Regions from separate parts of the Streptomyces hundungensis genome, predicted to be linked through region 1. Evidence: riboswitches for the same ligand, from Rfam matches in the RefSeq annotation. Region 1 holds a riboswitch; each other region holds the start of a gene.
What was found. Region 1 has a riboswitch for cyclic di-AMP ahead of DWB77_RS34345 (LysM peptidoglycan-binding domain-containing protein). Riboswitches for the same ligand answer to the same signal wherever they lie in the genome.
Positions count from the first base shown of each region.

Region 2: it holds a riboswitch for cyclic di-AMP, as region 1 does, so the genes downstream of both, DWB77_RS18425 (M23 family metallopeptidase) here and DWB77_RS34345 (LysM peptidoglycan-binding domain-containing protein) in region 1, are expected to answer to the same signal.
Region 3: it holds a riboswitch for cyclic di-AMP, as region 1 does, so the genes downstream of both, DWB77_RS22690 (transglycosylase family protein) here and DWB77_RS34345 (LysM peptidoglycan-binding domain-containing protein) in region 1, are expected to answer to the same signal.
Region 4: it holds a riboswitch for cyclic di-AMP, as region 1 does, so the genes downstream of both, DWB77_RS09950 (M23 family metallopeptidase) here and DWB77_RS34345 (LysM peptidoglycan-binding domain-containing protein) in region 1, are expected to answer to the same signal.

Region 1 is NZ_CP032698.1:7,730,115-7,737,533, forward strand. It holds gene DWB77_RS34335 (hypothetical protein) at 1-23, shown strand, start outside; gene DWB77_RS34340 (carbohydrate kinase family protein) at 178-1,092, opposite strand; cyclic di-AMP (ydaO/yuaA leader) riboswitch at 1,567-1,750, shown strand; gene DWB77_RS34345 (LysM peptidoglycan-binding domain-containing protein) at 1,753-2,529, shown strand; one part of gene DWB77_RS34350 (IS5 family transposase) at 2,781-3,129, shown strand; one part of gene DWB77_RS34350 (IS5 family transposase) at 3,129-3,589, shown strand; gene DWB77_RS34355 (STAS domain-containing protein) at 3,692-4,129, shown strand; gene DWB77_RS34360 (nucleoside deaminase) at 4,167-4,616, shown strand; gene DWB77_RS34365 (HAD family hydrolase) at 4,626-5,330, opposite strand; gene DWB77_RS34370 (adenosine deaminase) at 5,511-7,121, shown strand; gene DWB77_RS34375 (glycoside hydrolase) at 7,129-7,419, opposite strand, start outside.
Region 2 is NZ_CP032698.1:4,134,819-4,142,237, forward strand. It holds gene DWB77_RS18420 (PrsW family intramembrane metalloprotease) at 1-1,237, shown strand, start outside; gene DWB77_RS18425 (M23 family metallopeptidase) at 1,726-2,832, opposite strand; cyclic di-AMP (ydaO/yuaA leader) riboswitch at 2,845-3,012, opposite strand; gene DWB77_RS18430 (PP2C family protein-serine/threonine phosphatase) at 3,286-4,407, opposite strand; gene DWB77_RS37840 (hypothetical protein) at 4,471-4,734, opposite strand; tRNA gene DWB77_RS18435 (tRNA-Met) at 4,916-4,989, opposite strand; gene trpD (anthranilate phosphoribosyltransferase) at 5,036-6,097, opposite strand; tRNA gene DWB77_RS18445 (tRNA-Lys) at 6,482-6,554, opposite strand; gene DWB77_RS18450 (amino acid permease) at 6,731-7,419, opposite strand, start outside.
Region 3 is NZ_CP032698.1:5,103,693-5,111,111, forward strand. It holds gene DWB77_RS22670 (SurA N-terminal domain-containing protein) at 66-740, shown strand; gene DWB77_RS22675 (nucleoside triphosphate pyrophosphohydrolase) at 763-1,719, shown strand; gene DWB77_RS22680 (cytochrome P450 family protein) at 1,925-3,181, shown strand; gene DWB77_RS22685 (transglycosylase family protein) at 3,325-4,362, shown strand; cyclic di-AMP (ydaO/yuaA leader) riboswitch at 4,620-4,789, shown strand; gene DWB77_RS22690 (transglycosylase family protein) at 4,793-5,470, shown strand; gene eno (phosphopyruvate hydratase) at 5,729-7,015, shown strand; gene DWB77_RS22700 (FtsB family cell division protein) at 7,118-7,419, shown strand, end outside.
Region 4 is NZ_CP032698.1:2,230,227-2,237,645, forward strand. It holds gene DWB77_RS09925 (alkaline phosphatase family protein) at 1-139, opposite strand, end outside; gene DWB77_RS09930 (DUF5998 family protein) at 139-726, opposite strand; gene DWB77_RS09935 (bifunctional GNAT family N-acetyltransferase/acetate--CoA ligase family protein) at 809-3,646, opposite strand; gene DWB77_RS09940 (HPr family phosphocarrier protein) at 3,799-4,080, shown strand; gene DWB77_RS09945 (GntR family transcriptional regulator) at 4,280-4,957, opposite strand; gene DWB77_RS09950 (M23 family metallopeptidase) at 5,149-5,913, opposite strand; cyclic di-AMP (ydaO/yuaA leader) riboswitch at 5,927-6,087, opposite strand; gene DWB77_RS09955 (M16 family metallopeptidase) at 6,291-7,419, opposite strand, start outside.

The DNA of each region.
Region 1 (7,419 bases):
TCCGCGAGGTCGGCCTGGTGTGAAGCCGCCCAAAGGGCGTTTCCGGCACGGCGGTTGAGGACGAAGAAGTGCGCCCCGGGCCGAGCACGACGAAATGCTCTCGAATTCCTTGAGCGTTCATGACGCCCCCATGACCCATGACCCATGCCTCATGACGGATGGTGAATTGCCACTGCGTCAGGCTATTTGATGCGCCGCCAAAAGCCTTTCCAGTGAAATGGGGTCGGTGGCCGCCGGTGCCGTGCAGGCGTGGGCGCCCGCGATCGCGCCGAGTCGGCCGCACTCCAGGGCGCCCCGGCCGGCGAGTTTGCCGTACAGGAATCCGCTGACATAGGCGTCCCCCGCGCCGTTGGTGTCCACGACGGGCGCAGGCGGTGCGACCGCCGGGATGTGGTGCGGGGTGGCGCCGCCGTCCCGGGTGAGGACGGTGGATCCGCTCGCCCCGGCCGTGGCCACCACCGTGGAGGCCCGGCCCTCGCGAAGGATCGCGCGCATCAGCTGGGGGGTGTGGTCACCCGCGCCCGCCGCGCTGAGGAACACGAGGTCGGCGCGGAGGGCGAACTCCCGGTGGTGGTCGGCCAGTCCGTCCCAGTCGTGCAGATCGACGGAGACGGGGACGCCGAGCTCCTCGATGTCGTCGAACAGGTAGCGCGCGAAGTTCATGATGGACAGGTGGACATGGCGGGACCGTCGCAGCCGCGGCAGGTAGAAGTCCCGGGGCATCCGCAGGTCGTCCGGGTCGCGGGCGTCGTAGAAGGACATCCTCCGGCCGTCGGCGTCCACCAGGTTCACCGCACGCCGGGTGCCCGCCGGGGAGATCAGCGGGGAGAAGTCGACATCGCCCGCCGCGAGGAGTTCACGTACCCGGGCGCCGATCCAGTCGTCCCCGATGCAGTCGATCAGGCCGACCGCCAGACCGAGCGCCCGGGCGCCCAGAGCCACGTTCGCCCCCGTGTGGCCCGGCCACTCCTCGATCGGGCCGACCTGCACGGAGTCGGCGAGCGGGACCGGCAGCGAATCGACGCGTACGACCGTGTCCACCCCCGTTCCCCCGACCACCAGGACGTCGTACTGCGCGCTGTCTCGGTTCACCGTTCCGCCTCACTGTCGTCCGCCCCGCCGCGCGAGGCGCCCCAGGAGCATGATCCCGGGCGACGACGTAAGGGGCGCGTGTGTGGCCGCCGCCCTGGGGGAGCAGGCGAGGCGCGCGGAGGGGGCGGTTTGGGTGGCTTGAGGCATCCGAGAAAGTCCTGAGTGTCCTAATTCGGGTGCTATGAGCGGCAATACTCCTGCCGGGAAAATGTCCACATTGGGGCTATTGGGTGAACCTCGTCTCTTTTGTGGACTGCCCTGCCGGTTGCGCGATGAGCGAGTGAATTGGGTCACGTGCGGGCGGATGCGGACCCGGCGCCGAGTGGGGTCATTTCCGTTCCGGCGAAAGCGAGTTGAGGGTTCGGGCGGCGGCTTCTCGGGTGGCCGAATTCGAGTTGATCTATATCCGGCATCACCGGCAATGAATTCTGGCCTTGTTTCCACTCGGCCTATTCGTTTACGTTCACCGTCAATCCGGAAGGAACGCCGAATCCTGCCGCCGTCCGGAGCCTCCCACACACGTACGGCAGGAGCGGGGGACCCAGGAAAGCCGCCGGTCCGGATTCCGGATCGGCTGGGGTGAAGCCGCGTGCGCCGCGGCCGGACATCTCCCGTCCGAACCCGACAGCTCACCTCGTAGGCGACGGAGAGGAAAGCACCATGCCTGCAAAGGGCAAGCACCGCCGCCCCAAGTCCAGCTCGTTCTCCCGCGGCATCGCCGCCGCGGGTACCGGAGGCGCCGTACTGGCCCTCCCGGTGATCGGCGCCACCACGGCCGCCGCCGCCCCGGCGACGGTCCACTCCGCCCCGGCGACCGTCCACTCCGCCCCGGCGGTCAAGCCGGTCGCGGCCGTGAAGGCGGGCCCCACGAGCTACGCGGTCGCCGCCGGTGACTCGCTGGCCAAGATCGCCGACGCCCTCGACGTGAGCGGCGGCTGGAAGAAGCTGTACGAGGTCAACCGGAGCGTCATCGGCTCCGACCCCGCGCTGATCCACCCCGGCCTCAAGCTCAACCTCGGCGGCGCCGCGGCGAGCACCGCCCGGGACGCCGCGGCCGGCCGCGCCGACCGCTCCACCCGGACGACGACCCTCGCCCCCGCCGCCACGAGCTCGTACGCGAACAACCTGGACGGCTGGATCAAGCAGTCCCTCGACATCATGGCGCAGCACGGCATCCCCGGCACGTACAACGGCATCTACCGCAACATCATGCGCGAGTCCTCGGGCAACCCGATGGCGATCAACAACTGGGACTCCAACGCCGTGGCCGGAACGCCCTCCAAGGGCCTCCTCCAGGTCATCCAGCCCACGTTCCTCGCCTTCCACGTGCCGGGTACGCCCATGGACCTCTACGACCCGGTCGCCAACATCACCGCCGCCTGCAACTACGCGGCCAAGACCTACGGCTCGATCGACAACGTCTTCGGCGCCTACTGACGGTCCCCGGACCGGGCGCTCTCGGAGGTGGGGAGAGAGCGCCCGGCCACCCGGTCGGTGTCCCACCGGCCCCAACGGGACGTGGAGCGGGCTCGATTGGCCCCCCGAGTGCCCGTGCGCTGCCCTCGAACCGAGGGCAGCGCAAATTTCGTTCACCCCGCGGGGTGAACAAACTCCAGGCTGCACGTTTCTGCATACGCGGCTGTTCCTAAGAAGCCATCTCATTTGGGCGACTCGGTATTCTGTGAGTCATGGTGGGGATCGTTGAGCGTCTGGTGCCGGACGAGTTGTGGGAGTTGTTCCAGCGGGTGGTGCCGGAGGCGCCGTCGAGGCCGCAGGGCGGTGGTCGGCGTCGGCACGGGGACCGGGAGGTGCTGGCCGCGATTGTCTTCGTGGCCACGTCGGGTTGTACCTGGCAGCAGCTGCCTTCGGCGTCGTTCGGGCCGTCCGGAGCGACCGCCCACCGGCGGTTCTCGGAGTGGTCGAAGGCCAGAGTGTGGGCCAAGCTCCACCGCCTGGTCCTCGACGAACTCGGCGCCCGCGGCGAACTGGACTGGTCTAGGTGCGCGATCGACTCGGTGAACATGCGGGCCCTGAAAAGGGGGACCTGACGGGTCCGAATCCTGTCGACCGGGGCAAGTACGGCTCGAAGATCCACCTGATCACCGAACGGTCCGGTCTGCCCATATCCGTCGGAATCTCCGGGGCCAACCTGCACGACAGTCAGGCCCTGATCCCGCTCGTGAAGGGCATCCCGCCGATCCGCTCGCGCCGCGGCCCGCGCCGCCGCAAGCCCAGCAAACTCCACGCCGACAAGGGCTACGACTACGCCCACCTGCGGCAATGGTTACGCGAACGCGGCATCACCCACCGCATCGCCCGCAAGGGAGTCGAGTCCTCGCAACGGCTGGGCCGCCACCGCTGGACCGTGGAACGCACCATGGCCTGGCTCGCCGGCTGCCGACGACTCCACCGCCGCTACGAACGCAAGGCCGACCACTTCCTCGCCTTCACCAGCATCGCCTGCACCCTCATCTGCTACCGCCGACTCGCCAAATGAGATGACTTCTAAGGTGGTAGTGCGTCACCCCGGACCACGGTGACTGCCCGACTACCGAGAACCCCCGCGCCCGTGGGGGTCAGTTCTGGACCGGGAGCTGCCATGGGAATCACCGCTCGGCCATCCGTCTCGGCGCCCCTGCCCCTCCCGCCGGGGCTGCTGCCGGACCGGTGCTGCAACGCCCGCACGTATCTGATGCACGGGTTCACCGTCGTGGAGGTCCACGGCGCCGTCGATGTGGCGACCGCCCCGGGGGTGCAGCTGCATCTCGACGCGGCCACCCAGCCGGCCGGCGCCCGCGTGATCGTCGACCTGCGCACCGTGGACTTCTTCGACTGCGCCGTCCTCACCCTGCTGTGCCGGGCCCACCGCAGGGTCCGCGAGCGAGAGGGCCACCTCGGTGTGGTCTGTGTACGGCCCTGGCACCGGCGCATCCTCACCGCCGGCCGCCTCGACGTGTTCCTCCAGTCGGCCCGAACGGTCGAGGAGGCCGCCCTGTCGGCGCCACGCGGCCCCGCATCCGGGGGCAACAAGTCGTAGAACGTCGCTGGTTGCCGGTGGGCGTATCGTCGCGCGCATGGAACACCGACTGGCCAGGCAGTGGCTCGCGACCGCCGTCGAGGAGGCCCGGGCGGGCCGCGCTCAGGGCGGCATCCCGATCGGCGCGGCACTCTACGGCGCGGACGGCACGCTCCTCGGGCGCGGCCACAATCTGCGCGTACAGGAGGACGATCCGTCGCTGCACGCCGAGACGGCGGCCTTCCGGGCGGCGGGGCGCCAGCGGTCCTATCGCGACACGACCATGGTGACCACGCTGTCCCCGTGCTGGTATTGCAGCGGCCTGGTGCGGCAGTTCGGGATCGCGCGGGTCGTCGTGGGTGAGGACGAGACGTTCCGGGGCGGCCATGAGTGGCTGGCCGCCCACGGGGTGGAGATCGTGGTGCTCGACGACCCCGAGTGCGTGGCCATGATGAGGGAGTTCATCGCGGCCGAGCCCGCCCTGTGGAACGAGGACATCGGACAGTGAGACACCTCGTCAACTCGCGCTGGAACCAAGCCGGTTGAGGTGGTCGGCGAGAGCGCTCAGGTGCGGGACCGTCACGATGTCGGAGGGCAGCGCGGCCGGCCTGGGCCGTGAGGTGACGAGTACCGCGGACATGCCGCACAGGTGCGGGCCGAGCGCGTCGGTCTCCGGGTTGTCCCCGACGAACAGCACCTGATCGGGCGGGCAGCCCGCCGCCCGGGTCACGGCGACGTAGAAGCGCGGGTCGGGCTTGCGGACGCCCAGGGTGCTGGAGAGCACGAGGGCGTCGAAGCAGTCCCCGATACCCGCGTCCCGCAGGGTCCGTAGGCGTACCGCCGCGGGGCGGTCCGTGTTGGCGGCCAGTACGCAGACCAGGCCCCGCGCGTGCAACTGGCGTACCGCCCTGGCGGCCACCGGGTCCACGCGTGCGTCGGGCACCGCGGTGAACACCGCCTCCGTCGCGAGTCGCAGGCTGGGCACGAGGGCCCCGCACTCCTCGGCGGTGCGGCGCAGCCGGGTGGCGAACGTGCTGCGCACGCCGCGGTCGGCCCGGCGCAGGTGCTGGGTGACGGTGTCGAACCGGGCCGCGAACTCCCGGGGCACCACCGTCCCCGGCAGCCGTCGCAGGACGTCCGCCACCAACGCGCCGTCGGGGGCCGGGCCGTGGCCCGCCAGGGTGCCGACGAAATCGAGCGCGAGTACGCGCGGGTGTGCCAAGGGGCCGCCCCCTTTCCGGGTTCGATGATCACCCTAGTGAGAGACCTCGTGGATATCCGGTTGACGTTCCGTGTCCGAGCGGCGAACGAGTCCACGAACTCGGCCCGGGGAGGGTCGCAACGGATGGGTCGGGCCGTCCGATGATGTGATGCGGGAGTGGACGAGGAGAGGAAACACCCCATGCGGAAGTGGTACGGAACGCGGTGGTCGGTGCTTGCCGGCGCCACGGCGCTGGCAGTGGCCGTCGGGATGCTGCCCGCTGCCGCCGCGCCATCGACCGACCCGAACGGTACCGACCCTCAACTGATCGCGACGGAAGGCTACTTGGGGCGCGTCGCGCATACGCCGAGTGAGCTCCGGCGCTTCCTGGAAGAGATGCCCAAGGGCGGCGATCTGCACCACCACCTGGGAGGAGCGGTGCGCGCCGAGTCGCTCATCGGGTACGCGGCGCGGGACGGCAAGTGCGTGGACACCACGATCCATGTCGTCACTCCCGGCCCGCCGCCCTGCGCCGCCGGACAGCGCCCGGCAACCGACGCCCTGCCGTCGGGACCGTTCCGGCGCGACGTCATCGCGGCCTGGTCGATGCGCGGCTTCGTGCTGCCGCCCGACGGGGATCCCCAACCCGGACACGACCACTTCTTCGACACGTTCGAAAAGTTCGGGGAAGCCGCCACCGGACACGACGCGGACATGCTCGCCGAGGTGGCGCGGGACTCGGCGAAGGAGCACAGCGGCTATCTGGAGACGCTGGTCACCCCCGAGGTCGGGCCCCTCAACCAGCTCGCGGACCGCATCCTGCCGAACGACCCCGGCCCCGACGACCTCGCCGCGTTCCACGCCACCCTGGTCGGGGACCGGCGGTTCCAGGCGCTGGTGCGGCAGGCGGCCGACCACACCGACCGCGCCGTCCGCGACTCGCGCAAGCTGCTGGGCTGCGACACCGGGACCGCGCCGGAGGCCTGCCGGGTCGCGATCCGCTTCGACTACCAGGTATTGCGGGCCCTGGACTCCCGCCATGTCTTCGCCCAGCAGATCCTCGGCTTCGAGCTGGTACGCCGCCACCTCGGCCGCTTCGTCGGCGTGAACATGGTGCAGCCGGAGGACGCGCCCGTCGCGCTGCGCGACTACACGCTGCACATGCGGATGGTCGACTTCCTCAAGTCCCGTTCCCCCGGCGTGCGGGTCAGCCTGCACGCGGGGGAGCTCGTCGAGGGGCTCAAGGGCGTCCACACGCGCGACCTGACCTTCCACATCAACGAGGCGGTGGACGTGGCCCGTGCCGATCGCATCGGGCACGGCGTCGACCTCGCACACGAGCGGGATCCCCGAGCGCTGACCGCGCGGATGCGTCAACGGCACGTCCTCGTCGAGGCGCCGCTGATCAGCAACGCAGAAATCCTCCGCGTCAGCGGCGACCGGCACCCGCTGCGCACCTATCTGAACGCCGGCGTCCCGGTCGCGCTCGCCACCGACGACCCGGGCGTCAGCCGCAGCGACCTGACAGCCGTCTTCCAACAGGCCTTCATCGACCAGGAGTTGACCGTCGCCAATCTGCGCACTCTCACCCGTGCCTCGCTCGACCACGCCTTCATCGAGGGCGCCGACCTGTGGAAGGAGCAGGACCGGTACGACGCGTTCGCCAAGCCGTGCGCCCACGACGTACCCGACCCGCACCGAGCGCCCAGCGCCGCCTGCCGCACCCTGCTGAACGTCAGCCCCAAGGCAGCGGCCCAATGGCAACTGGAAGTGGACTGGAGGGAGTTCGAGAACCGCTACGCCCGCCGCTGAGCGGGCGTTACGCGATCACATCGGCCGGGCACAACCGGCGCGGCGCGCCGCCCTTGAGGACCGCGTCCACACAGCCGCCCGGGAGGCCTTGATGAGCGGCGGTGCCGAAGTTGGCGGTGACCGTCAGCGTGCCGCCTCCGAAGACGGTGCGCTGCACGGCGCGGTCGGCCGTCAGCCACGCGAAGGACGTCAACTCCTCGGTGCCCGCAGCCTCGTGCAGCGGAGCGAAGTATGTCTGGAGCGCCGCCAGTTCGCGCAGGTTCTGCTCGCCGCGCCGATCCGTGTCGCTGAGGACGAA
Region 2 (7,419 bases), 3.6 Mb from region 1:
GGTCCGCGCGGGCGCGCTGATCACCCTGCTCGCCCTGTGCGGCCTGGTCATCTTCGCGCTCGTACGGGACGAGACGGGCACCGAGGGGTTCCTGGTCGGGCTCGGGCTCGCCGTCCTTCCGGTGCCGCTGCTGGCCGCCGCGTTCCGCTGGCTGGACCGGGTGGACCCGGGCCCCTGGCGCAACCTCTTCTTCGCCCTGGCGTGGGGCGCCTGCGCCGCCGCCCTGGTGGCGATCATCGCCAACTCGTTCGCGACGCGCTGGATAGCCACGGCCACCGCCGACCCCTCCTCGGCCGACCATCTGGGCGCCGGCGTGATAGCGCCCATAGTCGAGGAGAGCGCTAAGGCGGCGGCCGTCCTGCTGCTGTTCCTGTTCCGCAGACGCGACTTCAAGAGTCTCGTCGACGGCGTCGTCTTCGCCGGCTTCACCGCGACCGGCTTCGCCTTCACCGAGAACATCCTGTACCTGGGCAACGCGTTCGGCGAGGACCAGGCCAGCCACAGCGGCGGCCTCGCCTCGACGACCGCCGCGACCTTCTTCGTACGGGTCGTCATGTCGCCGTTCGCCCACCCGCTGTTCACGGTGATGACGGGCATCGGGTTCGGGGTGGCCGCGCTCGCGCCGTCCGGCAGGAGGCTGCGCCGGGTGGTGTTCCCGCTGCTCGGCCTGGTGTGCGCGATGGGCATGCACGCCCTGTGGAACAGCTCGACGCTGTTCGGGGCGTACGGCTTCCTCATCGTGTACGGGGGGTTCATGGTGCCGGCGTTCGGGCTTGTCACCTGGCTCGCGATCTGGAGCCGCCAGCGGGAGCTGCGTACGGTCGCCGCCGAGCTGCCCGCGTACGCCGCGGCGGGGTGGCTCGGGCTTGCCGAGCCGTTCGCGCTCTCCTCGATGCGGGCCCGCGCCACGGCGCGCGAGTTCGCGCAGCACCGTCTCGGGGGGAAGTCGGCGGCGCGGGCGGTCGCCGAGTACGAGGCGTTCGCGACCGCGCTCGCGTTTCTGCGGCACCGGGCGTATCGCAGTGCGGGGGCCACCGGGCCCGGGCCCGATTTCGCGGCCCGCGAGCAGGAGTTGCTCCACCATCTGTGGGAGCGCAAGCCGGTTGCGGGGCCGGCGCTGCTGTACGCGGCGGGGGCCACGGGCCGGGCCTGGCCGCCCCCGCACCCCGGCCCGCCGTCCCCCTACCCCTACTGGCCCCCCACGCCCCCACCCACCTACAACCCCTACCTGACCTAACCCCCGGGCCCGCACCCGTGACGGGGGTTGGCCCATCTGAGCCCCTGGGGCTCCGCCCCAGTCCCCAGGCACCTCGCCCACCCGCCCGCCCGTGCAGCGGGTTGGTTGGTTCCGGCCCTGGGGCTCCGCCCCAGACCCCGTTCGCGCCTAAAGGGCGCTCGTCCTCAATCGCCGGACGGGCTGAGGTGGCCGACGCGGGCCAGCACCGAGTAGCTAGGGGCGCGGGGAACTGCGCGACCAGCCACCCACGGTCCGCAGCCGAAAACGGGTTTTCAGGGGCGCGGGGAACGGCGCGAGAAGCGACCACGACCCGCGGTCGAAAACGGGGGTAAGGGGCGCGAGGAACTGCGCGACCAGCCACGCACGGTCCGCAGGGTCGAGAGAGTTAAGGGGCGCGGGGAACTGCGCAAAAAGCCGCCGGCCCTGCCCAACGGCGAGTTCAGCCGCGCCGGACCCCCGGGGTCAAGGGGCAAGCCCCGAACCCAGGGTCAAGGGGCGAGCCCCTTGGATTGGAGCCAGGTCATGGGGTCGATGCCCGTGCCGGACGGCGTATGCACCTCCAGGTGCAAGTGCGGCCCCGTAACATTCCCCGTCGCCCCCACCCGCCCAACAACCTCCCCCGTCGCCACCCGCTGCCCCGCACTGACCGCGATCGACGACTGATGGCAGTACCAGAGCTCACTGCCGTCGTCGAGCTTGACGACCGTCCGGTACCCGTACGCCCCCGCCCACCCCGCCGACACGATCGTGCCGGAGTGGATCGCCTTGAGCGGCGTACCCGTGGGCGCCGCGAAGTCGAGGCCGGTGTGGTGGCCGGAGGACCACATCGAGCCGGCCTCGCCGAACGTCGAGGTGAGCGTGTTCGAGCCGACCGGCAGCGAGTAGCTCGCCGCCAGCTTGGCCAGCCGCTCCTCCTCCGCCTTCTTCTCCGCCGCCTCCTCCTGCGCCTTCTTCTCCGCCGCGGCCTTCGCCCGCGCCGCGTCCTGCTGGGCCGCCGCCTCCCGCGCCGCCTTCTGGGCCGCGGCCTGCTGCGCGGCCGCCTTCGCCTCGGCGGCGGCACCGGCCTTCTGCTGTGCGGCCTGCTGGAGGATGCGGGCGCGCAGCGCCTCGCCCGCGTCGGTGGCGCCCCGCTCGGCTTCGCCGGTGGACAGGCCCGTCATGGTCAGCGGCGCCGCGGCGATCTTCTGGTCTGCCTGGGCGGCGCCGGACGTGAGGCTGTCCGGAGCGTGGTGCGGGACCAGTTCGCCGACGCCGGGCAGCGATCCGAGGTCGGGCAGGCTCGCGCTGAGGGAGTCGGGCAGCGATATGGAGACCGGCGGCTTGCTCTGCGCGCTGGCCATGCCGCCCGCGCCGACCGCCGCGATGACACCGACGCCGAGAACCGTGGAGCTCCGGGCGAGCCCGCCACCGCGCTGCTTGGCCACCCGGTGCCGGCCGCGGACGGGGCGTACGGACTCCTCGGTCGGGTCCCACTCCTCCCAGGTCTCCGTCTCGCCGGGCGCGTCCCCGTACAGCGGCTGGGGTCTCGCCGGGTCGAGCGTCGTGGAGGGGAACGCGGGGAGGGGGGTGCCGAGGGCAGGCTCGTTGGCGGCCACGGGGGCGCGCTCCTTTCCTTCCTTCTCGCCTACCGGTTGGCGGTGGGGGTCCCCCTGACCCTGAGGCCAAGGGGAGGGTTCGGAGCAGGAAGGTCTCCTACGAGCGCCCATGACGGACGTCCGATTCACCCCAAGTCGGTGGTTCCCCGGTTCCCTGACGGGATTCGGCGCAGGCGCGCGGTGCCGCCGTGGCGGCGGCTGGGACGGCCGCGCTGCGTTATCGAACGTTAATAGACACGGGGGGAGGATTCCAAGCCGTTCCCACTGATCGTTAACGGTTCTGGCCCGGACTTAGTGCCCATTGCCGGGGCATTCCGGGCGAGTTGACGACTTCTCAGCGTCACCTTCATCACCGGCGCTTTCTGATGGTGTGTCAATTGTTATGCGCAGGGACACTGTCGGGCACCCTCGGTGACGACCCCGTCCCCCGCGAAACCCCCTTCCGCGAGGCCCCTACTTCACGATCTGGACCGTGCGGCGCCGCTCCGGCTGCCCCTCGGCCGGCCGGGCCACCGCCAGCAGCGCCATGTCGTCGCTGGAGCCGCCACCCGTGTAGCGGCGTACGTCGTCGACGAGCGCGTCCAGGACCTCCTCAGGGCCCGGGAAGATCGCACCGCTCAGCCGGGCGCCGGGCTGGTAGAAGACGCCCGCCTTGTCACGGGCCTCGGACAGGCCGTCCGTGTAGAGCAGCAGCATCGAGCCGGCGGGGAAGGGGCGCGCGTCCGCGCGGTCCGGCCACACCCCGAGGTCGGACATGCCGAGCGGAAGCGCGGGCTCGCTCGGCACCAGCGCGTCGAGCGACCCGTCCGCGTGCAGCAGGAAGGGCTCGGGGTGGCCCCGGTTCACCAGGCGTACGGTGCTCTCGCCGCGCGGGATCTCGGCGAGCAGCGCCGTGGTGAACCCCTCGACCGCGTCGAGCCGGTCGCGCCGGGTCCCCTCGCGGGCCAGCGCCCGTTCCAGCCGCTGCGTCACCGCCTCCAGGGACGACTCCTGCTCGGCCGCCTCACGGAACGCACCGATCACCACGGCGACGGCCTCCACCGCCTGGAGCCCCTTGCCGCGTACGTCACCGACGATGAGCCGGACCCCGTACGGGGTGTCCTGCACGGCGAAGAGGTCCCCGCCGATGAAGGCGTCCGCCTGCGCAGCCTCGTACCGCGCGGCGACATGAAGACCGCCGATGCGGGCCGCGGGGGTGGGCAGTACGGCGCGCTGCGCGGTCTCGGCGATGACGCGGGCGGAGGCCAGCTGCTCGCCGCTGTGGCGCAGGATGCGATTGATGACGAGGGCGAGGGCGCTCACCGTGAGCACGGTGAACAGCTCGCTGGCGCCTTCGCCGAGGTTGGGGAGGTCGTGTATGAACCAGAGGGCCACGACGGCGGCCACCGAACCGGCGCCGACGGCGGCGGTGCCGCGGTCGGAGTAGAACGGGGCGGCGGCCACCGGTGCACCCGCGAAGAGAGCGGCGGCCGTCAGATCGGGCGGGGTGGAGGCGTCGAAGACGAAGCCGACCACGATGAGAAGTACGGGTAGCGCCCGTACCAGGCGCCTGTCGCCCTCTGCTCGCTGCCGCACTCGACCAGCCTGCCGCTTTTCGGCCTCGGCGGCCACTCGACGCACCCATGCGGGGAGACGGCGTCAGTGGCGGCGGCAGCGGTGCGGGCCGGGGCGCCCCCGCACACAGCTCCCCCGGGTGTGGCGATGATTGGCCGCCCGCTCGGGCACACAGGGCAGCTCGGCCCAGCCGTCCCGGTTGAGACGACAGCCGTGAGCAGGCACCGTGACCCCGACGGCGGGCCCCCGCACCACGACGGGCACGGGACCCCCCGCCTCCTGGCACCCGCTCAGCCCGGCCCCGAGCCCGACGACCAGCAGCACACCGGCCAGCACCCTCCGCCGCATCCCCACCACCACCTCGCACCGACACTTACGTACGCGCACGCGCCGACCCGCATGCCCAGCCGTACGGCCGCACTCACTCCGCGGCCACTCACTCCCCGCGCACGCACGACAACTCAGCGTACTCACTCACAAGCAACAAAAAGACCCGGCACTTTTTCAAGTGCCGGGCCTCTTCGTTCAGTAGCGGGGACAGGATTTGAACCTGCGACCTCTGGGTTATGAGCCCAGCGAGCTACCGAGCTGCTCCACCCCGCGTCGGTAAACACAACTGTACGCCACTCGCAGGGGTGCTCCGAACCATTTACCGCGCGGGCCCCCGGAGCGAGCGGGCGAGGTCCAGCCAGGTCTTCAGGGTTCGGGCGGCGGCGCCGGAGTCGAGGGCGTGGCGGGCCTCGTCCAGGGCGGCGGCGAACGCGTCGGGCAGGTCGCGGTCACCGAACCCCCGGTACGCGGCCAGCGCGCCCGCCGCGTTGGCGAGCACGGCGTCGCGCACCGGCCCGGTCTCGCCGTCCATCACCCGGTGGACGGCGCGCGCGTTATAGGCGGCGTCGCCGCCGCGCAGGGCGTCGGGCGCACAGCGAGGGAGGCCGAACTCGGCTGTGTCCAGGCCCACTTGACGCACCCGCCCGGCCGCGGCGACCCACGCCCGGGTCGGCGCGGCCGTGGTGATCTCGTCGAGCCCGTCGTCGCCGCGCACCACCAGCGCACTCGCCCCGCGCGCCGCGAGCACGTCCGCGAGGACGGGCGCGAGCGCGGTGTTGGAGCAGCCGACCACGGCGGTACGGGGACGGGCGGGGTTGGTCAGCGGGGCCAGGTAGTTGATGACGGTGGGCACGCCGAGCGATTTGCGGACCGGGCCCGCGTGCCGCAGCCCGTGGTGGAAGCGGGGCGCGAAGGTGAAGCCGATGCCGGTCTCGCGTACGCAGCGGGCGACGGCGTCCGGGGTGAGGTCGAGGGGGAGCCCGAGGGCCTCCAGTACGTCGGCGGCGCCGGCCTTGCTGGAGACCGAGCGACCGCCGTGCTTGACGACCGGGACGCCGGCTCCGGCCACCACGACGGCGGCCATCGTGGACACGTTCACGGTGTGCGCGCCGTCGCCGCCGGTACCCACGATGTCGACGACGTCGGCGCCGTCCACGGGGAGCGGAACGACCCGCTCCATCAGGGCGTCGAGCAGCCCGTGGATCTCCTCGGCGCTCTCGCCCTTGGCCCGCAGCGCGACCAGGAACCCGGCGAGCTGCGCCGGATCGGCCGCGTCGTCCATCACCTGGCGCATGGCCCACCGGGCGTCATCCGCACCGAGATCCTCGCCACGCAGCAGTACGGCCAACAGGTGCCGCCATGTCCGGCCGGCCTCGATCACGTGACTCCCTCCACCACAAACGCCTCCGAAAACCCCGACCGGCCCCCTGTCCCCCGCACAATATCCACCCCACCCACCCCACCCTGGGTCGCCCACCGCCCGGAGCCTTGCGGCCCCGGCGCCCCCGCCTACCCAGGGTGGATCCTGCGCACGAAGCCCGAGGAACACGAGGTGCGTCCAGCTCGGCCGGCGCCGCGTCCGCAACGTCACCAAGTTCGCGCCTCGGTCGCCGCAGCGCACCCAGTACGCGCGCCGGCGGTTGGGGCACTCTTCGAGCACGCACATGGGCCGCAAAGCGGTCGAAACGACTTCGGTCCGACTGGGCGTTCCCAGTCGGACCGAAGAAGTTGCAGGTCAGAGCAGATCTGACGCTGCGACAAGCGGTAGGCCATGTCGGACTCGAACCGACAACCAACGGATTAAAAGTCCGCTGCTCTGCCAATTGAGCTAATGGCCCTTGGCGAGTCACCCCCGAGCATAGCCGGACGGCGCCCGGCAGCCGATCGGGTATCGGGTGTCGGGCCCGTCGCGGGTCGGGTGGGAGGCCACCGCGCGCTGCCCGATGCGGACATAACGGGGTGACACTTCCGCGGGCCGGGGCCACCCCGAGTTGGCTCCCGCCGGCAACGCCCCCTACTCCCCCCGCACGCCCCGCAAGAACCAGTGGCGGGCCGACGCCAGCCACCACGCCGTGGCGAAGCCGAGGACCGCCAGGACGGCCAGGGGGGCGTAGTTGAAGGTTTCCCAGGTCACCGGGGAGACCTGGGGCAGCATGAACAGGACCGTGATGACCGTCACCCAGGCCACCGCGACGATGCCGACCGGGCGCGACCAGCGGCCCAGGTGCCAGGGGCCCGGGGTGAAGGCGTCGCCGCGGAACAGGCGCAGCAGGGTCGGGATGACGTACGCGATGTACAGGCCGATCACCGCGATCGACGTCACGGCCGCGTACGCCGTCACATTGATGAGGTACGGCAGACCGAGGACGAGCGCGGCCCCCGCGGCCAGCCAGACCGCCGCGACCGGGGTGCGGGTGCGCGGGCTCACCGTGTGCCACAGGCGGGAGAACGGCAGGGCCCCGTCGCGCGAAAAGGCGTAGATCATGCGGGAGTTGGCCGTCACCGAGGCCATGCCGCAGAAGAGCTGGGCGCCGATCACCACGAGCAGGAGCAGCTTCCCGCCGGTCTCGCCGAGGGAGTCCAGGAGGATCTGGGCGGGCGGCGCGCCCGTGGCCGAGTCGAGCTGGGTGTCGTACGAGCCGATCGCGTACGTGAAGCCGAGCAGCAGGACGAAGCCCGCTATCCAGGAGGTCCAGATGGAGC
Region 3 (7,419 bases), 2.6 Mb from region 1:
TCATCGCAAGGTCTTAGCAAGGTCCGTCGCCACGCCGCACGTATCTGCTCCGCCGGGAGGCTCCTTTGCACCGCCGCCGTCGTACCGCGCTCTCCGTCTCCGTCGCCCTGCTCGCCGCGGGCCCGCTCCTCGCGGCCTGCGGGAGTACGGCCCATCCGGGGGCCGCCGCCGTCGTCGGGGGCGAACGGATCGAGGTCTCCGCGCTCCAGGCCGAGGTCAAGGACGTACGGACGGCTCAGCAGAAGTCCCCGCAGTCCGCCCAGTTGATCAAGGACTCGGGGCAGCTCGGCAAGGTGAAGCTCAGCAACATGATCTTCGACCGGGTCCTTGCGCGCGCCGCCGAGCAGGCCGGGGTGAGCGTGAGCCCCAAGGAGGTCCAGGACGCGCGGGCCGCGATGGTGCGGCAGGCCGGCGGTGAGGACCAGCTGCGCGAGCAGGCGCTGGGCCAGGGCGGGCTCGCCCCCGACCAGATCGACACCTATGTCCGGCGCCAGGTCACCGAGCAGAAGCTGGCCGGCGCGATCGGCGCCCGCACCCAGCAGGATCTGCTGCCCGCCCTGGTCAAGGCGTCCAAGGAGCTGAAGGTCGACGTGAACCCGCGCTACGGCAGCTGGAACGCGAGCCAGATCCAGCTCGCCGACTACCAGGCACCCTGGATCGCCAAGACCAAGGTCGCGCCTCTCCAGGGCGCCGCCGACGACCAGCAGGTCGACCCCGAGGACTCCGCGTCGACCGGCTGAGCCGCCGGGGTAGGTTCGGAGGGTGACCGCTGCTCAAGAACCCGGCCGAATCGTTCTGCTCACCGCGAGCCACCGGGTCGCCCCCGGCCTGTTGTCCTGGCCCGCGTGGGAGACCCTGCGCGCCGCCGACCTCGTCCTGTGCCCCGACGCCGGGCACCCGCAGCTTCCGTATCTGCGCGAGGCCGGCGTCGCGGTGGAGATCTCGGTGCCGGTGGCGTCCGACCTGGTCGAGGCGTGCGCGGGCGGCCGCACCGTGGTCGTCCTGCCCTCCGGTGAGGGCGACCGTGACCTGACCGACGGCCTCGCCCGGCTCGCCGGCTCCGGCCGGGTCTCCATGCCGAACCTCGAACTGCTCCCCGGCTCCTACGACCTGCCGGGCGCGCGCCTGCTCGACCTGGTCCAGGTCATGGACCGCATCCGGCGCTCCTGCCCCTGGTCCTCGCGCCAGACCCACCAGGGCCTCGCCAAGTACGCGCTGGAAGAGGCGTACGAACTCGTCGAGGCGGTGGAGGAGGGGGACCGCGACGAGCTGCGCGAGGAGCTCGGCGACGTGCTGCTCCAAGTCGTCTTCCACGCGCGGATCGCCGAGGAGGACGAGGAGGAGCCGTTCTCCGTAGACGACGTCGCGGCCGGGATCGTGGAGAAGCTCATCCACCGGCATCCGCATGTGTTCGGCTCCGAGACGGCCGAGACGCCGGAGGAGGTCAAGGAGCACTGGCTGCGGATGAAGGGGGTCGAGAAGCGGCGGGCGTCGGTGACGGACGGGGTGCCGCTGGGGCAGCCGGCGCTGGCCCTCGCGGCCAAGCTGTCCGCGCGGGCCCACACGGCGGACCTGTCGGTGCCGCTTCCCTCCGGGGAGGGTGTGGGGTATCGGCTGTTGGCGATGGCCGTGGAGGCGGAGCGGGGTGGGGTGGATCCGGAGGGGGCGTTGCGGGCGGCTGCGCGGGCGTACCGGGACGCCATCCGCTCGGCGGAGTAGCCCCCACCCCGCCCCTCCCCGAAACCCTCCGGGGGCTCCCGGTTCCCTGCGGGTCGTGGGTGGCTGGGCGCGCAGTTCCCCGCGCCCCTCAGCGGCCCCGGTGCTGGCCCGCACCTCAGCCTGTCCGGCGTTTGAGGACGAGCGCCGTTCAGGCGCGATCGGGGTCTGGGGCGGAGCCCCGGAGGGGGCGGGATAGCGTCGGGGGGTGCAGCATGAGGCCGATGCCCCCCTTCCCCCCGCCCCGGAACTCTTCACCTGGGAGTTCGCCACCAACCCCTACCCCGCCTACGCCTGGCTCAGAACGCACGCCCCCGTGCACCGCACCCGGCTGCCGAGCGGCGTCGAGGCGTGGCTGGTGACGCGGTACGGGGACGCCAAGCAGGCCCTCGCCGACCAGCGGCTCTCCAAGAATCCGGCGCACCACGACGAGCCCGCCCACGCCAAGGGCAAGACGGGCATCCCGGGCGAGCGCAAGGCCGAGCTGATGACGCATCTGCTCAACATCGACCCCCCGGACCACACCCGCCTCCGCCGCCTCGTGTCGAAGGCGTTCACGCCCCGTACGGTCGCCCAATTCGCGCCCCGCGTACAGGAGTTGACCGACCAGCTCATCGACGCGTTCGCGGCGGAGGGGGAGGCCGACCTCATCCACGAGTTCGCCTTCCCGCTGCCCATCTACGCCATCTGCGACCTGCTGGGCGTACCGCGCGAGGACCAGGACGACTTCCGCGACTGGGCGGGCATGATGATCCGCCATGGCGGCGGCCCCCGCGGCGGCGTCGCGCGGTCGGTGAAGAAGATGCGCGACTATCTCGCCGAGCTCATCCACAAGAAGCGCGAGAACCCCGGCGACGACCTCATCTCGCGGCTCATCGAGGCCAGCGACCACGGCGAGCACCTGACGGAGAACGAGGCCGCCGCCATGGCCTTCATCCTGTTGTTCGCCGGGTTCGAGACGACGGTCAACCTCATCGGGAACGGCATGTACGCCCTGCTGCGCGACCCGGGGCAGCGCGAGCGCCTCCAGGCCTCGCTCGCCGCGGGGGAGAGCGACCTCCTGGAGACCGGTGTCGAGGAGCTCCTGCGCTTCGACGGGCCGGTGGAGCTCGCGACCTGGCGGTTCGCCGTCGAGCCGCTGACGCTCGGCGGGCAGGACATCGCGGCCGGCGACCCCGTCCTCGTGGTGCTGGCCGCGGCCGACCGCGACCCGGACCGCTTCGACGACCCCGACACCCTCGACCTCGGCCGCCGCGACAACCAGCACCTCGGGTACGGGCACGGCATCCACTACTGCCTCGGCGCCCCGCTCGCCCGGCTGGAAGGGCAGACCGCGCTGGCGACCCTGTTGCGGCGCCTTCCCGATCTGCGGCTGGCGGTGGAACCCGAGGACATGCGCTGGCGCGGCGGGCTCATCATGCGAGGTCTGCGCACCCTGCCGGTCGCGTTCACGCCGCCGCGCTGAAGCCCCGTACCCCCGCGATATCTGACGGACCGTCAAGACTGTGACTTTTATGTGATCGCGGGGGCATCGACTTGTGACAAACGTTCGAGTGCGGCTACCTTCACCGTTCATTCGGCTCAGCAGTCACACGGAAGGCTTTTCGCATGCGCTCCGGGAATGGACGGCATCGTCGACCCCGCCAGGCACCCGCCCTCGTCGTCGCGGCAGGAGTGACCGGATCCGCTCTCGCGCTTCCGCTGCTCGCCGCGACCGGTGCGAACGCCGCGGACGCGAACACCTGGAACGAGGTGGCCGCCTGTGAGTCCGGCGGGCTGTGGAGCGCCGACTTCGGCAACGGCCTGTACGGCGGCCTCCAGTTCTCGCAGGCCACCTGGGAGGCGTACGGAGGCAACGAGTACGCCCAGCGTGCCGACCTCGCCAGCCGTGCCCAGCAGATAGCCGTCGCCGAGAAGGTGCTCGCGGCCAAGGGTGCCCAGGCCTTCGCCAACTGCGGTACCGGCGCCGGGCTCGCCAAGGGCGGCGGCGCGGCGGACGTCGACCCGGGCGTGCCCAGCGCCCCCACCGGCACGGCCTCGCCCGTCCCGACCGCCCCCGCCACCAAGGCGCCCGACACCACCCCGGCGCCGGGCGGTTCGACCCCCGCCAAGACCTCCCCGGACGCGCTCCCGCCGAGCGGCCCCGTCAAGTCCCCGGCGCCGTCCGGGTCCACGCCGGAGGGGGCCGGCAAGCACCGCGGCACGCCCGCGCCGGAGGAGAGCGCCGGCGCCACGTCCCGGGGCACCGGCACGGACGCCCCGGCCGGTTCGAGCGGCTCCACGGCTCCGGCGGGTTCGGCCGGGTCGACGGGGTCGGCCGGTTCGGGTTCGGGCGCCGCGGGTGACGCCGCCCCGAACCGTGACTCCGGACAGCACGCCTCGCGGGGTGACGGTGCCTCACGTGAGGCCGGCAACGCCCCTGCGGCGAGCGGCGACTACACGGTCCGCCCCGGCGACAATCTGTCGGCCATCGCCGAAGCGAACAAGGTGCAGGGCGGCTGGCCCGCGCTCTACCACGCCAACGAGCAGCTCATCGGCACCGACCCGAACCTCATCCTGCCCGGCCAGAGCCTGGCTCTGACGGAGGTGAAGGGCGCGCCGACGACTGCGGCCCCGGCCCCGAACTCGGCCCCGAAGCAGGGCTAGTTCGAGGGTGTATGTCCGTTGTGTGCAAGTGAGACATGGGTCTCTTAGCCCCAACTGGCGTGTCTCGTCCGACCGGTCCGTCCGCCCCGCCCCTCACCTGCGAAAACAACCGTTCTGTGGAGGCAAGTAGGGGGGTTTTCTCCCCGATGTGCCTCTTTGAACATTGGCGGGGCGTGTGTTTTCGTCGGACTCGCTCGTCACCGCGAGCCCCGTCGACCGAGCACGCCGAATCCTGCCGTCGGCCGATGGGAACAGTCGACGCTTATGCGCCGTAGGCAGGAGCGGGGGACCCAAGGTAAGTGCCGGGCCCGGCAGTTCACAGGACTGCCGCCAACGGCTTGGGGTGAAGACGGGCGCTTCGGCGCTCGGCCGGGCAGCTCACGCCCGAACCCGACAGCTCACCTCGCAGGCGTCGGTGAGGAGAATTTCCATGCTGCTTTCCGGCAAGGGCAAGCACCGCCGCCCGTCCAAGGCCGTCCGTGTCGCCACGCTCGCCGGCGTCACCGGTGTCGCCGTCGCCGCTCCGCTGATGGCGGCCGGCAACGCTTCCGCCGCCTCCGTCTCGACCTGGGACGCCGTCGCCCAGTGCGAGTCCGGCGGCAACTGGTCCATCAACACCGGCAACGGTTACTACGGTGGCCTCCAGTTCTCGCAGTCCTCCTGGGCCGCCGCCGGCGGCACCCAGTACGCCTCGCGCGCCGACCTCGCCACCAAGGGTCAGCAGATAGCCGCCGCCGAGAAGCTGCTCGCGATCCAGGGCCCGGGTGCCTGGTCCTGCGCCGGCGCCGGCAACCTGACGTCCGGCGGCAGCAAGGCCGACGTCGACACCTCCGGCTCCTCGGCCGCCAAGCCCTCGAAGCCGAAGGCCGCCCCGCAGCAGAAGTCGCAGCGCGTCGAGTCCGCGCCGAAGGCCAGCCGCAGCGAGCAGCGCAGCGAGCCGGTGAAGCAGGGCGACGGTGAGTACACCGTCAAGTCCGGCGACACCCTCGGCACCATCGCGACCGCCAACAGCACCAAGGGCGGCTGGCAGCACCTGTTCGAGCTGAACAAGGACATCGTCAAGGACGCGAACCTGATCTTCCCGGGTCAGAAGCTGCACCTCGGCTGAGTCCGGCCCACCCCCAGGTCGCCCCGGCCCGGCGCGCATTCCCCCGTACGCGCCGGGCCGGGGTTTTCGCTATTACCGGGCAGTAGGGTTGTGGTCCTTTGCCCCGGAACGCAGGCTCTTGGGCCCTTTTTCGTCCCAGGAGGCGGGCACGGGCCGACCGGAGCCCCGGAGCCGGTTAGGCTCTTGTCGCAAGGCGAAGCGACCCCGCCCGGCCCTTGCACTGCTTGCGTCACATCTAGCGTCACATCCCAGAAGGAGATGCTCGTGCCGTCCATCGACGTCGTCGTAGCCCGGGAAATCCTGGACTCCCGAGGCAACCCCACGGTCGAGGTCGAGGTCGGCCTCGACGACGGCAGCACCGGCCGTGCTGCCGTTCCGTCCGGCGCCTCCACCGGTGCCTTCGAGGCCATCGAGCTTCGTGACGGCGACCCCAACCGCTACGGCGGCAAGGGTGTCGAGAAGGCCGTCCTCGCCGTCATCGAGCAGATCGGCCCGGAGCTCGTCGGCTACGACGCCACCGAGCAGCGCCTGATCGACCAGGCCATGTTCGACCTGGACGCCACCGACAACAAGGGCTCGCTCGGCGCCAACGCCATCCTCGGCGTCTCGCTCGCCGTCGCGCACGCCGCCTCCGAGGCCAGCGACCTGCCGCTCTTCCGCTACCTCGGCGGACCCAACGCGCACCTGCTGCCCGTCCCGATGATGAACATCCTCAACGGTGGCTCCCACGCGGACTCCAACGTCGACATCCAGGAGTTCATGATCGCCCCGATCGGCGCGGAGTCCTTCTCCGAGGCCCTTCGCTGGGGTGCCGAGGTCTACCACACGCTCAAGGGCGTCCTGAAGCGCAAGGGCCTCTCCACCGGCCTCGGCGACGAGGGCGGCTTCGCGCCGAACCTGGAGTCCAACCGCGCCGCCCTCGACCTCATCGTCGAGGCCATCAAGGAGGCCGGTTACGCCCCGGGCAAGGACGTCGCGCTGGCGCTCGACGTCGCCGCGTCCGAGTTCTACAAGGACGGCAAGTACGAGTTCGAGGGCAAGTCCCGCTCGGCCGCCGAGATGACCGAGTACTACGAGGAGCTCGTCGCCGCGTACCCGCTGGTCTCCATCGAGGACCCGCTGTTCGAGGACGACTGGGCCGGCTGGAACACCATCACCTCGCGCCTCGGCTCCAAGGTGCAGATCGTCGGCGACGACCTGTTCGTCACCAACCCCGAGCGCCTCGCCCGCGGCATCGAGGAGGGCTCCGCCAACGCCCTGCTCGTCAAGGTCAACCAGATCGGCTCGCTGACCGAGACCCTGGACGCCGTCGAGATGGCCCAGCGCAACGGCTTCAAGTGCATGATGTCCCACCGCTCCGGCGAGACCGAGGACGTCACCATCGCCGACCTCGCCGTCGCGGTGAACTGCGGCCAGATCAAGACCGGCGCCCCGGCCCGCTCGGACCGCGTCGCCAAGTACAACCAGCTGCTGCGCATCGAGGAGATCCTCGACGACGCCGCGGTGTACGCGGGCCGCAGCGCGTTCCCCCGCTTCAAGGGCTGACGTGTGAAGGGCTGACGCCCTAGCCAGTCGTCCGTACGTCCCCGGCCGCGGTCCCGTACCGTGTCCGGGGACGTACGTGTGTGATGGGGAGGCGGGAGAGCGATGGGCAAGGAAGCCAAGGTCAAGGACCGTGACCGGTTCTCCACCGCGGCCCGGCTCAAGGTGCTCGGCGAGCAGACCGCGGCCCGCGTCTACCGCTCGCAGAACAAACGCCAGGCCCGCCGCTCGCGCCTCACCGGCCGGGCGGCGCTGCTGGCCCTGGTGCTCTGCTCCCTGATCGTGGCGCTCGCCTACCCCATGCGGCAGTACGTGTCGCAGCGCGGCGACATCGCCGACCAGCAGCGCAAGGCCGCCGACGCCCAGCAGGCCGTCGAGCGGCTGCGGGACGAGAAGGCGCGGCTCCA
Region 4 (7,419 bases), 5.5 Mb from region 1:
TGCGCTGCTCGAAGCCGGGGACGCCCTGGCCCGCCACGAGGGTGGGGAGCAGATCGGCGAGCGAGCCGGTGCCGTACTCGGGGACGGGCGCGGTGTCGAGGGCGAGGGGTTCTGGATCCTGCCAGGCCGGCTGGGCCATCAGCGGCCGGTCGCCGCGGTCGCCTCGGACAGCGCCTGGGCGAAGGCCAGGGTCTGGCGGACCGTGTCGGGTCCGTCGCCGGCCTCGCTGACGCGCAGGCTCAGATCGTCGGCGGTGGAGTTGCCGGTGTAGCCGTGGTCGGCGTCGCAGTTGGGGTCGCCGCAGGCGGCGGGCTCCAGGTCGAGCCGCGCGACCGCGCCCCAGCCGATGGTCAGGACGACCTCGCGGGGCAGCGTGCCGGGCGTGTACGACTCCGGGTTGGCGACGACGCGGCTCACCACGACCGAGGAGATCCGGCCGAGCTTCACGGACTCGGTGGAGGTGGTCGCGTACGGCGTCGGGGAGCTGGTGTCCGCGTTCTGCTCGTCGGTGTGGCTGACGATGAAGCGGTTGTCGGTGAGCACGAGGACCGTCACATGGCGGCGTACCTCGTTGGCGTCGAAGGTGGTCTCCTGGTGCACGAGGAACGACGCGATCGGCTCGCCGCCGACTGCGGCCTCCACCGCCTCGGCCACAAGGGCCGGGTAGTAGCCGCTGCGCTCGATCGCCGCGCGGAGCCCCTGGGTCGTCGTACCGGTCTTCGCCATGGGGTCCATCTTAAGCGCCCGCCGGGGGGCGACGGCCCTGGCGCCCGTGGCGGGGGCCCTGGCGACGCCCCGAGGGGGGTTCTCAGTAGCTGGGCAGGTGTCGGGGGCCGAGGTCCGTGCGGGGCGGGGCGGGGGCGAGGCGGACGTTCGCGCCGAGCACCGACAGGCCGTGCTGGGCGACGATGACGGGCTCAAGACCCACCGCGACGACCTCGGGGTGGTCGTCGACCAAGCGCGACACCCGCAGCAGCAGCTCTTCCAGCGCGGGGGTGTCGACGGGCGCGGAGCCGCGCCAGCCGAACAGGAGCGGCGCGGTCCTGATCGAGCGGAGCAGCTCGTGGGCGTCGCGGTCGGTGGCGGGGATCAGCCGGTGCGCGGTGTCGCCGAGCAGCTCGGAGGCGGCGCCCGCGAGTCCGAAGGACAGCACCGCGCCGATCGCCGAGTCGATGGAGGCGCGCACGACCGTGTCCACACCGCGCGGGACCATCGCCTGCACGACCGGCATCAGCTCCTCGGGCTTGCCGAGCGCGGCGCTCAACTCGGCGTAGGCGCGGGCGAGTTGGTGCTCGTCCGCCAGGTCGAGGCGTACGCCGCCGAGGTCGGGGCGGTGGCGCAGGTGCGGGGCGGTGGTCTTCAGGGCGACGGGGTAGCCGAGGCGACGGGCGGCCTCGACGGCGCGCTCCGGGTCGGGCGCGGGCAGCGTGGGATGCACGGCGATGCCGTACCGGGCGAGCAGTTCCTCGGCCTTGGGGGCGGACAGGGTCAGACCGCGGGGGTCGGGGTCCGGGCCGAGGAGACGCTCGATCAGCGCGGCGGCGCCCGTCTCGTCGATGTCGTCGTACTCCCCCGCCTTGCCGGGCTCGGCCGCCTCCCGGCGCCACCGCGCATAGCGAACGGCCTCCGCGAGGGCGCGCACCGCGCGTTCGGCGGCGGGGTAGGCGGGAATGCGGCGTGCCTCACGGCGCGGGGAGGGGTCGGCGGGGCTGTGTTGCGGGGCCGTTGGCGGCGCGGGCTGGGCGGTGGGGCGGGGCGGCGTGATCGGGGTGGGCGGGCGAAGGGCCGTTCTGGCCGCCGCCGACAGGGCCTCGGCCAGGCCGCCGATCTCCACGTGGACCACCGCGACCGGCTTCGCGGGCGCGGTCGCGGCGGCCTCGCGCAGGGCGTCCGCGAGGACCTGGCCGTCGCCGGTCTCCATCGCCCCGTGCTCGCCGACCCAGGGAATCGCGGTGACCACGACCGCGTCGCAGGCGTCGTCCGCGAGGGCGGCCACCAGCGCCGCGCGGAAGTCCGCGGGGGTCGCGCCGGTGGTCAGGTCGAGGGGCTTGAGCGGACGCAACCCCTCGGTCAGACAGGCGTCGTAGGTGAGCAGGCCGAGCGATTCGGAGTTGCCGAGGATCGCCACGCGCGGCCCGGCCGGGAGCGGCTGGCCCGCCAGCAGCAGGCCCGCGTCGACGAGTTCGGTGACGGTGTCGACCAGGATCACTCCCGCCTGGCGCAGCAGCGCCGAGACGGTGGCGTCCGGCACCCGGGTCACCGGGACGGCGTGGCCCGGCGGGGTCGCGCCGCTGTGCCGGGCGCCCTTGACCACCACGACGGGTTTGGCGGCGGCGGTGCGGCGGGCGAGGCGGGTGAACTTCCTCGGGTTGCCGATGGATTCGAGGTAGAGCAGCACCACATCGGTGTCCGGGTCCTCGTACCAGTACTGGAGGAAGTCGTTGCCGGAGAGGTCCGCGCGGTTGCCGCTGGAGATGAACGTCGACAGGCCCGCGCCGCGCCGGTACAGGCCCGACAGGAGGGCGATGCCGATGGCGCCGGACTGGGTGAACAGGCCGATCCGGCCCGCGGGCGGGGCCTCGGGGGCCAGCGAGGCGTTCAGCCGCACCCCTTGCGCGGTGTTGATGATCCCGAACGCGTTGGGGCCGATCAGCCGCATCCCGTACGAGCGGGCCTGGCGGACCAGGGCGCGCTGGCGCTCCCTGCCCGGCGCGCCGCTCTCCGCGTACTGGGCGGACAGGACGAGAAGCCCCTGGACGCCGTGCTCACCGCAGTCGGCGACGGCCTCGGGCACCCGTTCGGCGGGCACGGCGAGGATCGCGAGGTCCACCGGTTCGCCGATCGCGCCGAGGCCGGTGTGGGCCGGGACGCCCTCGATCTCGTGCGGGCCGGGGCCGAGCGCCTTGTTCACGGCGTGGACGCGTCCGGTGAACCCCGCGTCCAGGAGGTTGCGCAGGACCGCGCGCCCGACGCCGCCGGGGGCGCGGCCCGCGCCGATGACCGCGACCGAGCCGGGCGCGAGCAGGCGCCGCACGGATCGCGCCTCGGCGCGGTGCTCGCGGGCGCGCTGCACGGCGAGCGACTCGATGGTGGGTTCCAGATCGAGGGTGAGGTGGACCGAGCCGTCCTCGAAGGAGCGCTTCTGCTGGTAGCCGGCGTCCGTGAACACCTTGATCATCTTGTTGTTGGCCGGCAGTACCTCGGCGGCGAACCGTCTGATCCCGCGCTCACGGGCGACCGCCGCGATGTGTTCGAGCAGGGTGGAGGCGACGCCCCTCCCCTGGTGCGCGTCCTGGACCAGGAAGGCCACCTCGGCCTCGTCGGCGGGGGCGGATGCGGGCCGGCCCTGGGCGTTGATGCGGTCGTAGCGGACGGTCGCGATGAACTCGCCGCCGACGGTGGCGGCAAGGCCGACCCGGTCGACGTAGTCGTGATGGGTGAAGCGGTGGACGTCCTTCGCGGAGAGCCGCGGGTAGGGCGCGAAGAAGCGGTAGTACTTCGACTCGTCGGAGACCAGCTCGTAGAAGGAGACGAGCCGCTCGGCGTCCTCGGTGGTGATGGGCCTGATGCGCGCGGTGCCGCCGTCGCGGAGCACCACGTCGGCCTCCCAGTGAGCGGGGTACGCGGGGTCGGACGCCGTCGTCATACCGAAAGCGTACGGGTCGCGGGGCCCTACGGGTCGGGGCAAGGTGGGGAAGGCCGATCGGCGGCGCATCCGGGTCCAAGGTCGGTACGAGCACCGCACACCCCATGAGAGACTGGTCTAGACAACCGTCAGAGATTTCGAAGGGCAACACCATGGCTGAGCGCCGCGTCAACGTCGGCTGGGCCGAGGGCCTGCACGCCCGCCCCGCGTCCATCTTCGTCCGTGCCGCCACGGCTGCCGGAGTCCCCATGACGATCGCCAAGGCCGACGGCAACCCGGTCAACGCCGCGTCCATGCTGGCGGTCCTCGGCCTCGGCGCCCAGGGCGGCGAGGAGATCGTGCTGGCCTCCGACGCCGAGGGCGCGGACGCCGCGCTCGACCGACTGGCCAAGCTGGTCGCCGAGGGCCTCGACGAGCTCCCCGAGACCGTCTGACCCGGCCGGCCTCACAGCGAAGGGACCGCGGGGCCCGCACAGGGCTCGGCGGTCCTTTTCCGCTCTCCCGGCGCGGCCGTACGCGTAATTTTTCCGGCGCGGCCATGCGCGCAATATGCGCGGCCCTGTGCGCCATCAACGAATTCCGGGCAGCACTGTGCGGCGCCCCTCGACGCATTCCTTGTATACGACGGTGCTGTTAAGCGCGGGCTCTTTTCGTGTTGACGGCAGATTGCGGAGATCTCACCGCCACGGACGTGCGCAGCCGATGGGCGGAAAAGGAACGCTCGGCGTGGAGCGCCGTGAGCGAGCGGGCGCGCTCCGCGTCGCCGCGGGCCACCGCGTCGGTGATCGCGCCGAGTTCGGCCCAGGCCTCGGCGGGCCGGGGCGGCGTCTCGACCACGTACATCCAGGCGATCTTGTGCCGCAACTGCGTGAGCGTCGCGATCAGTCCGGGGCTTACGGAGGCCTGGGTGAGCGTCTCGTGGAACCAGCCGCCGAGCGAGCGCAGGTCGTCGCCCTGACCGCGCGCGGCCCGGTCCTGACCCAGCCTCACCAGGCCGCGCAGCACCTTGAGATGGGCCTCGGTGCGGCGCCGCGCGGCGCGCGCGGCGGCCAACGGCTCGACCAGGGCGCGCAGTTCGAGGAGATCGACGGCCTCCACCTCGGTGGGCTCCGCCACCCACGCCCCGGCGTGCCTGCGGGTGGTCACGAACCCCTCGGCCTCCAGGGTGCGCAGGGCTTCGCGCACCGGGACGCGGGAGACGCCGTAACGGCGCGCGAGGACGTCCTCGATGAGCCGGCTGCCGCGCGCCAGGACACCCGAGACGATGTCGTCGCGCAGTGCCGTGCTTATCGAATGCGCCGGAATACTCATGACCGGACCTCCGCCTGGATTCCCGCGCAACGCGGTCGATCGACATCTGTTCGGCGACTCTATTCCAGGCTTTGTTAATTCCCGGTGACATGGCGGAACCGATGGATATCTTCCGGCCAACGCGAAGGCCCCCGGCGGTGGATGCCGGGGGCCTTCGGGATGCTCGGGGTGCCGCGCGGGAGCGGGACGTCTCAGACGGTGACGCCGTGCGAGCGCAGATAGGCGATCGGGTCGATGTCCGAGCCGTACTCCGGGCCGGTGCGGGCCTCGAAGTGGAGGTGCGGGCCCGTGGTGTTGCCGGTGTTGCCCGAGAGCGCGATCTGCTGGCCCGGCTCGACGGTCTGCCCGACGGAGACCTGGATGACCGAGAGGTGGCCGTACTGGGTGTACGTGCCGTCGTTCATCCGGATCACGATGTTGTTGCCGTAGGCGCCACCGTCACCGGCCTCGACGACGGTGCCCAGACCCACGGCGTGCACCGAAGTGCCGATCCCCGCATGGAAGTCGATGCCCGTGTGGCTACCGGAGGACCACAGGGATCCGCCGGTCTTGTAGCCGGTGGACACATAACTGCCCGCTATGGGGGCCACGAACGAGTTGAGACGCTTGCGCTCGGCCTCACGGGCGGCGCGCTCCTTGGCCTCGCGGGCCTCCTGGGCGCGCTGCTCGGCCGCGCGCTTGGCGGCGGCCTCGGCCGCGGCCTGCGCCTGGGCCTTCGCCGCGGCCTGCTTCTGCGCGTCGGCCTGGGCTCCGAGCTGGTCGGCGAGGGAGTCGCCGATGACGATGGCCTGCGTCAGGCCGGTGTCGACGGTCGCAGTGGGAGCGGCGACGGCCGGCGAGGCGAGGGTGCCTACGACTCCGGCGGTGGCGAGGGTGGCGATGCCCGCGATGTTCGCGCTGCGGCGCGTCATTCGGCTGGGCGCGCGATGCTTCCCGGTGGCACGGGTGAACGCCATGGAGCGGCGGTGTCCTTTCCTTCCATCTCGCCTACCGGGTTAGCTGACGGGTTCGGAGCAGGAAGGTCTCCTACGGGCTCCTCCGCGGGCGGAGGCGTCCGATTCACCCCAGGGACTGAATGGGTCCCCGGCTCCCCTGGCTCGCGCCGTACGGGGACTCGGCGATCACTGTCCGGTGCCGCGGCTGCGACGGGTGGTGACGGACAGCGGGACTGACGCTAGACGTCTGATCTTTCAATCACCAAACAGACACCGGATTTTGTAGCGCACGCCACATGACAGACGGGCAACCTCTCCAATAAACCGGACATAAGGGGAGACCCCGGAGGCGCATCCGCCTCCGGGGTCCCTCGTGTATCCGCTCGCCCGCGCCTCAATCAGCCCGTGACAACGGTCACTTCGCCGATGCCGAGCGCCCGGACCGGCTCCGCGATCCGCGCGGCGTCGCCGACGAGGATCGTGACGAGACGGTCGGCGGGGAAGGCGTTGACGACCGCCGCCGTCGCCTCCACGGTGCCGGTCTCGGCGAGCTGGGCGTAGAGCCGGGCCTGGTAGTCGTCGGGCAGGAACTGCTCGACCTGGTCGGCCAGGGTGCCCGCGACGGCCGCCGCCGTCTCGTACTTGAGCGGGGCGACCCCGACCAGGTTCTGCACGGCGCTCTCGCGTTCGGCGTCCGTGAGGCCCTCGGCGGCCAGGGTGCGCAGCACCTTCCAGAGGTCCTCAAGGGCGGGGCCGGTGTTCGGGGTGTCGACCGAGCCGCTGATGGCGAGCATCGCGGCGCCGCCGTCCGGCCCCGAGCGCAGCACCTGGCCGAAGGCGCGGACCCCGTAGGTGTAGCCCTTCTCCTCGCGCAGCACGCGGTCCAGGCGGGAGGTGAGGGTGCCGCCCAGGCAGTACGTGCCGAGCACCTGGGCCGCCCACACGCGGTCGTGGCGGTCGGCTCCGATGCGGCCGATGAGCAACTGGGTCTGGACGGCGCCGGGGCGGTCCACGATGACGACCCGGCCCCTGTCGTCGGCGGTGATCGGCGGGACCGGGCGCGGCTCGGCCAGGTCGCCGGTCCAGTCCCCGAGGGTGTCCGCGAGGATCGCGTCGAGGTCGGTGCCCGACAGGTCGCCGACGACCACGGTGACGGTCGTCGCGGGCCGCACATACGCCTCGTAGAAGGAGCGCACCGCTGCCGCGTCGATGGCGGCCACGGTCTCCTCGGTGCCCTGGCGGGGCCGGGACATGCGGGCGGAGGCCGGGAAGAGCTCCTTGGAGAGCTGCTTGGCGGCGCGACGGGCCGGGTTGGCCTGCTCGTGCGGGATCTCGTCGAGCCGGTTGCGCACCAGACGCTCGATCTCGGTGTCGGCGAACGCGGGGGCCCGCAGCGCCTCGGCGAGCAGCGCGAGGGCCTTGGGCAGCCGCGAGACGGGCACTTCGAGGGAGACCCGGACGCCGGGGTGGTCGGCGTGCGCGTCGATGGTGGCGCCGCACCGCTCCAGCTCGGCGGCGAACTCCTCG